DNA from 2 places in the Variovorax sp. GW821-FHT10C12 genome. Region 1 is predicted to be linked to the other one. Evidence: predicted binding sites of a transcription regulator. Region 1 holds the regulator's gene; the other holds the start of a gene.
What was found. The regulator NrdR, encoded in region 1, represses ribonucleotide reductase genes. The targets are predictions, from matches to a motif close to CACNANATNTNGTG.
Positions count from the first base shown of each region.

Region 2: AC07OH_RS17910 (ribonucleoside-diphosphate reductase subunit alpha) is a predicted target of NrdR. The motif match lies at 2,262-2,275, and genes of this name have one in related genera.

Region 1 covers NZ_JBWKNE010000001.1:919,796-926,924, reverse strand. Annotated here, with positions in the region: gene AC07OH_RS04445 (DUF748 domain-containing protein) at 1-535, opposite strand, end outside; gene AC07OH_RS04440 (lytic transglycosylase domain-containing protein) at 1,248-2,108, shown strand; ZMP/ZTP riboswitch at 2,148-2,274, shown strand; gene glyA (serine hydroxymethyltransferase) at 2,313-3,557, shown strand; gene nrdR (transcriptional regulator NrdR) at 3,591-4,034, shown strand; gene ribD (bifunctional diaminohydroxyphosphoribosylaminopyrimidine deaminase/5-amino-6-(5-phosphoribosylamino)uracil reductase RibD) at 4,063-5,193, shown strand; gene AC07OH_RS04420 (riboflavin synthase) at 5,280-5,951, shown strand; gene ribBA (bifunctional 3,4-dihydroxy-2-butanone-4-phosphate synthase/GTP cyclohydrolase II) at 5,948-7,102, shown strand; gene ribH (6,7-dimethyl-8-ribityllumazine synthase) at 7,109-7,129, shown strand, end outside.
Region 2 covers NZ_JBWKNE010000003.1:292,503-299,631, forward strand. Annotated here, with positions in the region: gene AC07OH_RS17910 (ribonucleoside-diphosphate reductase subunit alpha) at 1-2,148, opposite strand, end outside; gene ampD (1,6-anhydro-N-acetylmuramyl-L-alanine amidase AmpD) at 2,497-3,114, opposite strand; gene AC07OH_RS17920 (sigma-54-dependent transcriptional regulator) at 3,101-4,651, opposite strand; gene AC07OH_RS17925 (two-component system sensor histidine kinase NtrB) at 4,657-6,354, opposite strand; gene AC07OH_RS17930 (PP0621 family protein) at 6,351-6,608, opposite strand; gene AC07OH_RS17935 (cytochrome C assembly family protein) at 6,605-7,129, opposite strand, start outside.

The sequences.
Region 1 (7,129 bases):
GCATGAAGCCGCGCAGCTCGTGCCGGCGCTTGACGGTCTGGTCGTCGAAATCGACCGCGCCGTCCTTGATCGAGATGTTGTAGATCGCGAAGCGCGCGGGCTCGGCCTTCGGGTCGGGCGGCGGGCCCGAGGCCAGCTTGGCCAGGATGTCGTCGATGTCGTACTTGCCGTCGGCCTGGTGCGTGAGCAGCACCGCGGGTGCCTCGACCGTCACCGCATCGATCACCGGCGCGAGGCGGAACAGCGATTGCAGTTCGGCGTCGACATAGATGCGCTTGATGGCCACCTGCGGCTGCTTGCCGTCGGCCGTGGCGATGCGCAGGTCATTCAGTGCAAGTTCGAGCGTCCAGGGCTTGAAATCGATCTTGCCGACGGTGACCTGCCGGCCCAGTTTCTCGCTCGCGATCTTCTGGAGCTGGCTCTTGGCAATCGGCGGCACCGCCAGCCAGGCGATGACCCACAGGGCCAGCAGAACCAGCAACGCGACAACCCCACGCCGCACCCATTTGTTTTGTTTGATCGAAGCAGCATCCATCCGCAGAAGTGTGCCGCAAACAGATGCCAACAAAGTTGGCTGAAACGTGAATGCGTTCCCTTTTGGCGAGGCATTGCGATGCCCGCGCGCCCCTCGACAGGATCGGTAGGCCGAAAGTGTGAACGCCACAAACAAGAAAGCCCGGTGAGTCGACGAAGTGTCTTGTCACCGGGCTTGATGGCGGGCTCAAAACCCATGCCATCGATTCGCGCGACCGGAAGTCAATTGGTTCCCGCCGTGCTGGCAGCAAGAGATTGCCGCCGTGGAGTCCTCCATCGTTCGAGTCCTTGACTTGCACCTCGGACTGCCTGACTTCGGAAAAACGCCTGAAACCTCAGGCCCGTCCAGATTAGGCGTCCCTCCCTTCCTTTGCAAATGCCTTTTTCCCAGGGATTTCCCGTAGGTGCACTCCCCCTGGAGCCCCCTCGGACGAGGGGATTCTTCAAGCACTTATTAACATATGAAACCAAATCCTTATGCTTGACCGTGTATTTAGCCACGCTAGAATCCGCCTGCCCTCGCTGCCGGACGCAGGAGGGCCTTCCTGAATCCGCTGCCGAATTCCACCGGCGTGATCAGGCCGCCGCGCTCCTTACCCCACCCCCTCCATGCGCGGAGCCTGATTCGTACATACCAATCCAAGCGCCGCTGCCTTCATCCATCGCCCTTTCGGCGCTGCATGCCAGGTGCCGCACAGAAAGGAAAAAAAGCGATGAGCAAGGCGTTTGATGCCACAGCCCGCGGGCTACGGACCTTCGTGTCCGATGTGGCAGACGGCTTTTTTGAAATCACCCACAACGGGTTTGCACTGGTCGGCCTGGCCATCGTGTTCGCGGCCCTCGCCCTCGTGGCGCGGCCCGATCTGCGCAAGACCGGCGAGGAACAACTGATGGGCTGGCTGCAGTCGCGCAAGCCCGCGCCCGAAGCCACCGACCTGGAGCCGACCGCCATCGAGCGCACCACGGCCGCGAGTCCCGACGATCTGCCCAAGCAGCAGGCGGCGGTGGCCTACTGGCTCAGCAAGAAGTACCGCGTTGCGGCCGAGCCGCTGAGCGTGCTGGTCTCCGAGGCTTACCAGATCGGCAAGCGCACCAAGCTCGACCCGACGCTGATCCTGGCCATCATGGCCATCGAATCCAGCTTCAACCCGTTCGCGCAAAGCCACGTCGGCGCCCAGGGCCTGATGCAGGTCATGACCCGCGTGCATGGCGACAAGTACGAAAGCGCGGGCGGCACGCTCACCGCCTTCGACCCGGTGACCAACATGCGCGTCGGCGTGAAGGTGCTGCAGGAATGCATCGCCCGCGCCGGTTCGCTCGAAGGCGGCCTGCGCTACTACGTGGGCGCCGCCAACCTCGACGACGACGGCGGCTATGCCGCCAAGGTGCTGGCCGAGCACGAGCGCCTGCGTCAGGTCGCCGCCGGCCGTGCGCCGTCGACGATGGTCGTGCCGCCGCCGACCACGGCGCGTGCACAGCCAATTCCGGTCGTGGCACCGGCCAAGCCGGCGCGTGAAGAACCGGCCACCGGCAGCGAGCCGGCCAAGGTCGCCCTGCTCTCCGCAGTTTCCTGAAGCCCTGCGGCCCGGAAGCCTCCGGGCCTGCGCTACACTCGGCCTGTACGCGACTGGCGATAGGCGCAGCACCCTGAAAAAGGTGCCACGCGCTGACGTGGAATACCACTGGGAAGCGTGCCGCCTGACCACAACAGGCGTTCAGCCGTTCGCCTGGGCAGCCCTTGTTTGGTTGAACAAGGACCTCGTCTTCAAAGGACTGCCATGTACCAACGCAATATCCTGGTCGAACAGACCGATCCCGAAATCTGGGCCGCCATTCAAGCCGAAAACGCGCGCCAGGAACACCACATCGAGCTGATCGCCAGCGAGAACTACGCCTCGCCGGCCGTCATGGCCGCCCAGGGCTCGCAGCTCACTAATAAATACGCCGAAGGCTACCCGGGCAAGCGCTACTACGGCGGCTGCGAGCACGTCGACGTGGCCGAGCAACTGGCCATCGACCGCGTCAAGCAGATCTTCGGCGCCGACGCCGCGAACGTGCAGCCGCATTGCGGTGCCTCGGCCAACGAAGCCGTGATGCTCGCCTTCCTGAAGCCCGGCGACACCATCATGGGCATGAGCCTGGCCGAAGGCGGCCACCTGACCCACGGCATGCCGCTGAACATGAGCGGCAAGTGGTTCAACGTGGTGAGCTACGGCCTGGACGCCAACGAAGCCATCGACTACGACGCGATGGAACGCAAGGCGCATGAGCACATGCCCAAGCTGATCATCGCGGGCGCATCGGCCTACTCGCTGCACATCGACTTCGAGCGTTTCGCCAAGGTCGCCAAGGACGTCGGCGCGATCTTCATGGTCGACATCGCCCACTACGCCGGCCTCGTGGCCGCGGGCGTGTACCCCAACCCGGTGCCGCACGCCGACATCGTGACCTCGACCACGCACAAGAGCCTGCGCGGCCCGCGCGGCGGCATCATCCTGATGAAGTCGCAGCACGAGAAGGCGATCAACAGCGCCATCTTCCCCGGCCTGCAAGGCGGCCCGCTGATGCACGTGATCGCCGCCAAGGCCGTCGCGTTCAAGGAAGCCCTGACGCCCGAGTTCAAGGCCTACCAGCAACAGGTGGTCAAGAACGCCCAGATCGTGGCCGACACCCTCACCTCGCGCGGCCTGCGCATCGTGAGCGGACGCACCGAAAGCCACGTCATGCTGGTCGACCTTCGTTCCAAGGGCATCACCGGCAAGGAAGCCGAAGCCGTGCTGGGCGCCGCCCACATGACGATCAACAAGAACGCGATCCCCAACGACCCGGAAAAGCCGATGGTCACCAGCGGCGTGCGTATTGGCACCCCCGCCATGACCACGCGCGGCTTCAAGGACGAAGAGGCCCGCATCACGGCGAACCTGGTGGCCGACGTGCTCGAGAACCCGCGCGACGCGGCGAACATCGACGCGGTGCGCGCCAAGGTCCACGCCTTGACGAGCCGCTTCCCTGTCTACCGTTGATTTCGTAAATAGAAGAAGAGAAGCACTGGCCGCATGAAATGCCCTTTTTGCGGTCATCTCGAAACGCAGGTCGTCGAGACCCGCGTTTCGGAAGACGCCGACTTCGTCCGCAGGCGCCGCCAGTGCAGCGCCTGCGACAAGCGCTTCACCACGTATGAGCGCCCGGACGTCAATTTCCCCGTCGTGGTCAAGAAGGACGGCAGCCGCGCCGACTTCGACTCGACCAAGGTCCGCGCCTCGATGATGCTGGCGCTGCGCAAGCGCCCCGTGAGCATCGAGCAGATCGACAACGCCCTGCTGCGCATCGAACAGAAGCTGCTGGCCAGCGGCCTGCGCGAAATCGACTCGACGAAAGTCGGCGAGCTCGTGATGCGCGAACTCAAGAAACTCGACAAGGTCGCCTACGTGCGCTTTGCCTCGGTGTACCGCAGCTTCGAGGACGTGGACGAGTTCCGCCAGCTGCTGCGCGACATCTGACCCCCGAGAAGGCGTGAACGAACCCGGCATGTCCTCTTCCCGACACGACGCCTCCCACATCGCCACCGCCCTGCGGCTGGCCGCCTCCGCGATCCGCCTGACCGACCCGAACCCGCGCGTCGGCTGCGTGCTGTGCGACGCTGAAGGCCGCGTGATCGGCCAGGGCCACACGCAACAAGCCGGCGGTCCGCATGCCGAGGTGATGGCGCTGCGCGATGCGCAGGCCCAGGGCCATTCGACCGCGGGCGCCACCGCCTACGTCACGCTCGAACCCTGCTCGCACCACGGCCGCACCGGCCCCTGCTGCGACGCGCTGATCGCCGCCGGCGTGCGCCGCGTCGTGGCCTCGCTCGCCGACCCGAACCCGCTCGTGTCGGGACAAGGCTTCGAGCGCCTGCGCGCGGCGGGCGTCGAAGTCGAAGTCGGCCCGGGCGCCGACGAATCCCGCGAACTCAACATCGGCTTCTTCAGCCGCATGATCCGCAAGCAGCCCTGGGTTCGAATGAAGATTGCCGCCTCGCTCGATGGCCGCACCGGCCTGCACAACGGCGTGAGCCAGTGGATCACCGGCGAGGCTGCGCGCACCGACGGCCATGCTTGGCGGGCCCGCACCGGCGCGGTGCTGACCGGCGTCGGCACGCTGCTCGAAGACAACCCGCGCCTGGACGTGCGCCTGGTCGACACGCCGCGCCAGCCCCACCTCGTGGTGGTCGACAGCCATCTCCAGACCTCGCCCGACGCTCACATTTTCATAGCTGGCCGCGCCGTCTGGATCTACGCCGCCAGCCGCCACAACGAAGAAAAGGCAGCCGCGCTCGAAGCCCGCGGCGCCACCATCACCTGCCTGCCCAACCTGCACGGCAAGGTCGACCTGCCCGCGATGCTCCAGGACCTCGCGGCGCGCGGCGTCAACGAGCTGCACGTCGAATCGGGCCACAAGCTCAACGGTTCGCTGCTGCGCGAAGGCTGCGTGGACGAGCTGCTGGTGTACCTGGCGCCCAAGCTGATCGGCAGCGGGCTCGACATCGCCAGCCACCTGCATGCCGAGGGCCCGCTCACCTCGCTGGCGGGCGCCTTGCCGCTCGAATTCAAGTCGGTGGACATGCTGGGGCCCGACTTGCGCATCGTCGCGCGCGTCGTCGGCCGCGACCGCTTCTGAGCCGCCGCCCACGCGGCGCGGCACATTCGCAGCCGCAAACCGGCCCTTCGGGCCGAAGACCCCTCGATGTCTGCGAAAATGTGGAAATGTTCACCGGAATCATCACCGGCGTGGGGCGCATCGCCGCCATCCACGACCTCGGCACCTCCTCCTCCTACGGCAAGCGACTCAGCATCGAGGTGCCCGACGGCTACCTCGACGACGTCGGGCTCGGCGACAGCATCGCGCTCAACGGCGCCTGCATGACGGTCACCACGCTCGCACCTGAACGCGGGCAATTCACCATCGACATTTCCGCGGAGTCCCTCGACAAGACGGCCGGCCTGACCGACGAAGGCAGCCGCATCAACCTCGAGAAGGCCCTGCGCGCGAGCGACCGCCTCGGCGGCCACATCGTCTCGGGCCACGTGGACGGCATCGGCCACGTGAGCTTCTTCGCGCCGGTCGGCGAAAGCTGGGAGCTGCGCGTGGTCGCACCGCCTGCCCTCGCCCGCTTCCTGGCCTACAAGGGCTCGATCACCATCAACGGCGTGAGCCTCACGGTCAACAGCGTGGCTGACATCGAAGGCGGCGCCGAGGTCAGCATCAACCTGATCCCGCACACCGTGGAAAACACCTCCCTCGGCGGCCTGAAGGCCGGCTCGAAGGTCAACCTCGAAATCGACACCGTGGCGCGCTACGTGGAGCGCATGCTTCAGGCCGGCATGCTCACCCCCTCTCTGACGTCTTCCACGTCTCCCAAGGACACTTCGAAATGAACGCCTCCGTCACGCCGATCGGCGCCCCGCGCGCCGACCGTGCACCCGCACCGATCTCCCCGGTCGAAGACATCGTGGCCGAGCTGGCCGCCGGCCGCATGGTCATCCTCGTGGACGAGGAAGACCGTGAGAACGAAGGCGACATCGTCATCGCCGCCGACCACATCACCGCCGAATCCATCAACTTCATGGCCCGCCACGCGCGCGGCCTGATCTGCCTCACGCTCTCGCGCGAGATGTGCGAGCGGCTGCAGCTGCCGCCGATGGTCCAGCGCAACGGCGCCAAGCATTCCACCGCCTTCACCGTCTCCATCGAGGCCGCCGAAGGCGTGACCACCGGCATCTCGGCCGCCGACCGCGCCCGCACCGTGCAGGCCGCCGTGGCGCGCAACGCCGTGGCCGCCGACCTGGTACAGCCCGGCCACATCTTCCCGCTGCAGGCCGTGGACGGCGGCGTGCTCATGCGCGCCGGCCACACTGAAGCCGGCTGCGACCTGGCCGCCATGGCCGGCTGCTCGCCCGCCTCGGTGATCTGCGAGGTGATGAACGAAGACGGCACGATGGCCCGCCTGCCCGACCTGCAGATCTTCGCGGCCGAACACGGCCTCAAGATCGGCACCATCGCCGCACTCATCGAGCACCGCAGCCGCGTCGAATCGCTGGTCGAAAAAGTCGGCTGCCGCGAAATCCAGACCAACTGGGGCACCTTCACCGCCCACGCCTTCGTCGACAAGCCCAGCCGCGGCGTGCACCTCGCGCTGGTGCGCGGCCAGTGGGCGCCCGAAGAGACGGTGTCGGTGCGCGTGCACGAACCGCTGTCGGTGCTCGACGCGCTCGAAGTCAACCGCCCAATGCACTCCTGGAGCCTGGACGCCAGCCTCTCGCACATCGCGAACGAAGGCAAGGGCGTGGCCGTGCTGCTGAACTGCGGCGAAACCGCGGCCGAGCTGCTCGCGCAGTTCGACGGCACCGCGCGCCCTGCGCAAGCGCCCGAGCGCGGCCGCATGGACCTGCGCAACTACGGCATCGGCGCGCAGATCCTGCGCGAATGCGGCGTGCACAAGATGAACCTGCTCGGCGCGCCGCGTCGCATGCCGAGCATGGCCGCCGGCTTCGGCCTCGAAATCGCCGGTTACCTCACGAAAGACTGAACGACCATGCAAGGTTCCAACAAGGGC
Region 2 (7,129 bases), on a different contig from region 1:
GTCCCACAGCGAGCCCTTGTAGCTCGAGTACTTGCCGCGTTCGCGCGCCAGATCGGCCGATGCCGAGTACGCGTGGTAGCAGATGGCTTCCATCGACTCGTCGGCGAACTGCACGGCTTCCTGCGAGGCGTAGGGAATGCGCAGCTCGTACAGCGCGTCCTGGAAGCCCATCAGGCCCAGGCCGACCGGACGGTGGCGCAGGTTGGAGTCGCGCGCCTTCTTCACAGCGTAGTAGTTGATGTCGATCACGTTGTCGAGCATGCGCATCGCCGTGGAGATCGTCTTCTGGAGCTTCTCCTGGTCGACCTTGCCGTCCTTCAGATGCTGCAGCAGGTTCACGGAACCCAGGTTGCACACCGCGGTTTCGGTGTCGCTGGTGTTCAGCGTGATCTCGGTGCACAGGTTCGACGAGTGCACGACGCCGGCGTGCTGCTGCGGCGAGCGCACGTTGCAGGCGTCCTTGAACGTGATCCAGGGGTGGCCGGTCTCGAACAGCATCGTGAGCATCTTGCGCCACAGGTCCGATGCCTGGATGGTGCGCGCGGGCTTGATCTCGCCGCGGGCGGCCTTCTCTTCGTAGGCGACGTAGGCCTTCTCGAAGTCGGCGCCGAACAGGTCGTGCAGGTCAGGCACGTTGGAGGGCGAGAACAGCGTCCAGGTGCCCTTTTCCATCACGCGGCGCATGAACAGGTCGGGGATCCAGTTGGCGGTGTTCATGTCGTGCGTGCGGCGGCGGTCGTCGCCGGTGTTCTTGCGCAGCTCCAGGAACTCCTCGATGTCGAGGTGCCAGGTTTCCAGGTACGTGCAGACGGCGCCCTTGCGCTTGCCGCCCTGGTTCACGGCCACGGCCGTGTCGTTCACCACCTTCAGGAACGGCACCACGCCTTGCGATTCGCCGTTGGTGCCCTTGATGTGGCTGCCCAGCGCGCGCACGCGGGTCCAGTCGTTGCCCAGGCCGCCGGCGAACTTCGACAGCAGCGCGTTTTCCTTGATCGACTCGTAGATGCCGTCCAGGTCGTCGGGCACGGTGGTCAGGTAGCAGCTGGACAGCTGCGAGCGCAGCGTGCCGGCGTTGAACAGCGTGGGCGTGCTCGACATGAAGTCGAACGACGACAGCACTTCGTAGAACTCGATGGCGCGGGCTTCGCGGTCGATTTCGTTCAGCGACAGGCCCATGGCCACGCGCATGAAGAACGCCTGCGGCAGCTCGATGCGCGACTTGCGCACGTGCAGGAAGTAGCGGTCGTACAGCGTCTGCAGGCCCAGGTAGTCGAACTGGTTGTCGCGCTCGGCCTTGAGGGCGGCGCCCAGGCGGGGCAGGTCGTACTGCAGCAGCTTTTCGTCGAGCAGCTCGTTGTCCACGCCCTTCTTGATGAATTGCGGGAAGTAGTCGGCGTAGGCGGTGGCACGGTCGACCGGCATCACTTCGCGGCCGATGATCTCCTTGAAGATCGTGTGCAGCAGCAGGCGCGCGGTGGCGAAGGTGTAGTCGGGGTCCTTCTCGATCAGCGTGCGGGCCGCGAGGATGGACGCCTTGTAGACCTCGTCCAGCGGCACGCCGTCGTACAGGTTGCGCATCGTCTCGGCGACGATGGGGGCGGCGGTGATGCTGTCGCCCAGGCCCTGGCAGGCCGACTCGATCAGGCCCTTGAGCTCGTTCAGGTCCAGCGCCACGCGCTCGCCGTTGTCGAGCACGTGCAGTGCCGGTGCGGCGGGCACGTCCTGCTCGCCTTGCTTGGAGCGTTCCTGGGTGCGGCGTTCGCGGTACAGCACGTAGGCGCGTGCGATTTCATGGTGGCCGCCGCGCATCAGGCCGAGCTCGACCTGGTCCTGCACGTCTTCGATGTGGAAGGTGCCGCCGCCCGGACGCGAGCGCACCATGGCGCGGATCACGCCTTGCGTGAGCACGTCGACCGTTTCGCGCACGCTGGCCGAAGCCGCGCCCTGGGTGCCATGCACGGCCAGGAAGGCCTTCATCATGGCGATGGCGATCTTGTTCGGTTCGAAGGGAACGACGGCGCCGTTGCGGCGAATGATCTGGTAGTGGGCGAGGTTCTGACCGGTGGGCGAGCCCGCAGTGTCTTGTTGCTGCTGCGGCGTCGCGGGGACGGCGCGGGGGGTCGACGGGGTGTTCAGTGCAGTTTGCATTCGCTTCCTCTCGGTTGTGCAATTCTTGTTGGTTGGCAAGGCCTCGCGGGCCTTGCGTCGGCGTTGTTGCCGAACGGGAGGACACTATATCTAGGGTCTGGGAGGGCTACAACCACTAGATGTAGTGTTTGCCCCTGGATACAACCCCTACGGAAATTGCATCGGACTCAGCACATCGCCAGCGATGCCGCGTGAATACTGGCCCATGGTGGCGAAACCCACGTCTGGCGCGGCTTGCAAGGCGATTTGGGCCTGCAGGCCGCATGGTTGCTGCGCTGCGCGCTTGCGCTCATCGAATTGCTGCGCCGCGAGAGCGCCGCATCACGAGGCGCCGCGCGATTGAAAAAATTAGCGCGCCACCACCTGCTCGGGAAACATCTGTGGATTCCAGCCGAGCTGTTCGCGCAGCAGGCGCCAGTCGAAACCGGCGCCGGGGTCCTGCTTGCGGCCGGGCGCGATGTGCTCGTGGCCGGCGATGTGGGCGATGGCGTAGTGCTGCGCGAGCGCGGCGCACAGGCTGGCCAGCGTTTCGTACTGCGCGTCTTCGAAGCGCTCGCCCTCGAGGCCTTCGAGCTCGATGCCGACCGAGTCGTCGTTGCAGTTGGTGCGCCCGCGCCACGACGACACGCCGGCGTGCCAGGCGCGGTCCTCGCAGCTCACGAACTGCCAGAGCTCGCCGTTGCGCCGCACATAGAAATGCGAGGACACCTCGAGCCCGCGGATCGACTGGAAGTACGGGTGCGCGTCCCAGTCGAGCCGGTTGGTGAAGAGCTGCTGCACGGCGTCACCGCCGTATTCACCCGGCGGCAGGCTGATGGAGTGCAGCACGATCAGGTCGGTCTGCGCGCCGACGGGGCGCGGGCCGAAGTTGGGCGAGGGCAGGGCCTTGGCGAAGCGGTACCAGCCGGCGCGCCAAAGTCTGTCGTCGCCGGCCGGTGTCGTGGCGAGGTCGTCAGTCGTCGGCATGCGCGGTGGCACCGTCGTCGCCGTTGGGCGTGGAGATGCCCAGGCGCGCGATGCGGTAGCGGATCTGGCGCAGGCTCATGCCCAGCCGCGCGGCGGCGGCCGTGCGGTTGAAGCCGCTTTCGTGCAGCGCGCGCACGAGGATCTCGCGCTCCTGCTGGTCGAGCCAGGCTTGCAGGTCGGAGGGCAGCGGCGGCGGTGCGGGCTTGGGTTCGACGGCCGGCGCGGGGGGCGCAGCCACCGCAACGGCGGGCGGCGCTTCGGCGGATTCGCTGCGCGGCGCGGCCGGCATCGGCGTCATCGCGCCCATCAGGTCGATGTGCAGCTCGTCGCCGTCGTTCAGCGCCACGGCGCGGTGCAGCAGGTTCTCGAGCTCGCGCACGTTGCCGTCGAGCGGGTGCTGGGCCAGGCGCAGCAGCAGCGCGTCGGACAGGCGCGGCACCGGCAGGCCGCCGTCCTGCGCGATGCGCGCGAGCAGCGCGGTGCACAGCGCGGGCAGGTCTTCGCGGCGCTCGCGCAGCGCGGGCACCGCGATCTCGATCACGTTGAGGCGGTAGAACAGGTCCTGCCGGAAGCGACCGGCCAGCACCTCGGCGTGCAGGTCTTTATGGGTGGCGCTCACGATGCGCACGTCGACCGCGTCTTCTTGCGTCGAGCCGATGGCGCGCACGCTGCGCTCCTGGATGGCGCGCAGCAGCTTCGACTGCATGGCCAGCGGCAGGTCGCCGATCTCGTCGAGGAACAGCGTGCCGTCGCGCGCCGCCTGGAAGTAGCCGTCGCGGTCTTGCGACGAGCCCGTGTACGAGCCCTTCTTGGCGCCGAAGAACTCGGCCTCGAGCAGGTTCTCGGGAATCGCGCCGCAGTTCACCGCGACGAAGGGGCCTTCGCTGCGTTGGCTGCAGCCGTGCACGGCGCGCGCGACCAGCTCCTTGCCGGTGCCCGACTCGCCGCGCACCAGCACCGGCGCCATGCCGCGCGCCACCTTGGCGATGCGCGACTTGACGAGGCGCATCGGGTCGGAGTCGCCGACCAGCCGGTCGAGCGCGGTGGCGCCGCTGCGCGTCACGGCCAGTGCGTCGGGGCGTTCGCCGCCGTGGCCGGCGGCCTGCGGCGGCGCCTTCTGCGGTACGACCACCGCGGCGCGGTTGGCCTGCACGGCCGAGGCCACCACGGCGCGGAACTGCTTCAGGTCGACCGGCTTCGTGAGGTAGTCGAAGGCGCCGGCCTTCAATGCCTCGACCGCGTTCTCGGCCGAGCCGTAGGCGGTCATGACCACGCAGCGTTCGCTGCGCTGGTCTTTCTGGATGCGATGGATGATCTCCATGCCTTCGCCGTCGGGCAGCCGCATGTCGGTGATCACGGCGTCGAAGCGACCGGCCTCCAGGTGCTGCCAGGCTTCGGACACGCTCCCCGCGGCTTCCACCCGGTAGCCTTCACGCAGCAGCGTGAGTTCGTAGAGCGTGCGCAGGTCGGGTTCGTCGTCGATGACGAGGATCTGCGCGGGGCGCGGGGCGGCGGCGGAAGGCGGGAGGGAGCTCACGGCCGCTATTGTGTCAGCCGGTTTTCGCTCGGTGCGAAGCTGACGAAGAATTCATTGCCCTCGGGCCCGCCCGGCACCAGCGCGCGCCGTTCGTAGCCGATGGTCGCGCCGTGGCGCCGGCACAGCTCGCGGCACAGGAACAGGCCCAGGCCGCTGGAGCGGCTCTCGGACGAGAAGAAGGGTTCGAACAGGTGGCGCTGCACCGCCGGTTCCAGCGGCGCGCCGTCGCTCCACACCAGCAACGCGGCGCGCTGCACGCCAGCGCGCTGCACCGTGGTGATGACCTGGATCGCGCCCTCGCGCTGGCTGGCGTAACGGGCCGCGTTGTCCAGCAGGTTCACCAGCAGGCGGCGCAGGTGCTCGGCCTCGAAGCGCACCTCGCTGCCCGGCGCGTCGAGCGCCACGCGCACGCCCTTGCGCTGGGTCTGGCGTATCCATTCCTCGGCCAGGATCTGCGCGGCCGGGTCGAGCACCAGCTGCTCGCCGAGCGAGAGCACGCGCTGCTGGCGCGCGCGCGAGACGTCGAGCACGTCGTCCACGATGCGCGCCAGGCGCTGCGCGTTGTGCTGCACCATGTCGGTCAGCTTGCGGTGCGCCGGGTCGGTCAGGTCTTCGCTGAGCAGCGCGCTGGCCTGCGCGATGGCGGCCAGCGGGTTGCGGATTTCATGCGCCACCGCAGCCGACATGCGGCCCATCGCGGCGAGCTTTTCGGTGCGGATGCGGGCTTCGAGCTCGCGCAGGTCCTGCAGGAACATCACGCACAGGCTGTCGGCGCGCCGGTCGTCGGTGGGCGTGAGCCGGGTGCGCACGCGCACCTCGCGCGCCGCGCCGCGGGCCTGCGCCACCGGGATTTCTTCGGTCTGCGGCGCGCGCCGCGCGAAGGTCTGGCGCGCGAGCGCGGCCAGCGCATGCCAGGCCGGCTGGGTGTGCAGCGGGAACGGCATTGGCAACTGCGCCAAGCCCTGGCCGAGGATCGCGTCGGCCGCCGGGTTGGCGGTGTGCACCAGGCCCTCGGCGTCGATCACCAGCACGCCTTCGGTGAGCGTTTCGATCACCAGGTCGTTGACCTGTGCCTGCATCTGCGCATGGGTGCGGCTGCGTTGCGCCACCGCCTCTTCGCGTGCCAGCCGGCGCGCCAGCTCGTGCGCGAGCAGCGCCACCACGAACAGGCCGGTGCCGGTGAGGGCGGCCTGCACGAAGCGCGCCGAGGCGTCGCCGGGTTGCTGCAGCCAGTGCCAGCCGGCGTCGGCCAGCAGCAGCAATGTCACGGTGGCCGTGGTGCCCAGGCCGACCAGCAGCGTGCCGAGCACCGCGCTCATCAGCACCGGCAGCGCGAACAGCGGCGTGTAGTTGACGCTGCCGCCCTGCAGCACCTGCAAGGCGCTGAAGATGCCCAGGTCGACCCCGATGGTCAGCAGCCAGAGGGTGGAAAAGCCGCGGATCGGCGGCGCGAAGTGCGCATAGCGCATCTCCAGCCAGGCCAGCACGAGGTAGCCGCCCGACAGCACGATCGGCAGCGGCTGCACCGTCTGCCCGATGGCGAAGGCCACGCCCTGCAGCAGCACCAGCACCAGCGCCACGAAACAGCGCGCGGCCATGAAGCCGCGCCACAGCCGCAGCAGTGCCGTGCTGTCGCCAGCGCCCAGGTCGAGCACGTCCCAGTCGGTGGCCGGCTCGCCGCGCGACCGGCGCAACGAACTCATGAGGCGGTGCCGGCCTGACGGTGCGCGGCGCTGCAGAACACCGCGCCGTCCGGCCCGGGGAGCGCGTCGGCCGCGGGCAGGTGCAGTCCGCAATGGGCGCAGCGCACCATCGCCTGCGGCGGGCCGACGGCCGGCGTGCGCTGTTGGGCCTTTTTGGCGCGTTCCTGTTGCGCGTCGCGCATCTCTTCGCGCCGGTTCTTGCGCCAGAGCCAGATCGCGACCCACACTACCGCGAGGACGAGCAGGTACTTCATGCGGGCAGGCGTGTCAGCACGACTTCGAGCACAAAGCGCGAACCCACGTAGGCCAGCAGCAGCAGCGCCGCGCCCGCATAGAGCACGCGCCGTGCGGTGCGTCCGCGCCAGCCGAAGCGGGCGCGGCCAGTCAGCAGCACGGCGAAGCTGAGCCAGGCGAGCACCGAGAAGATGGTCTTGTGGTCCCACTTCCAGGCACGGCCGGCGGCGCCGTAGAGCTGCTCGCTGAACAGCAGGCCGGCCAGCAGCGTGGCCGACAGCAGCACGAAGCCCGCCGTCACGAAGCGGAAAGTGAGCCGTTCCAATGTGAGCAGCGGTACGCCGGCCTGCGCATCGGCGCTGGCCAGGCGGATCTGCTTTTCGGCCCGCGTGATCAGCCAGGCGTGCACCACGGCGGCGCCGAACAGGCCGTACGAGGCGATGCCCAGCGCCAGGTGCAGCGGCAGCCAGGGCGAGGCACTGACATGCAGCGGCGTGCCCGGAAACAGGAGCGCCAGCAGCACGGCAGCCGCGCCCAGCCA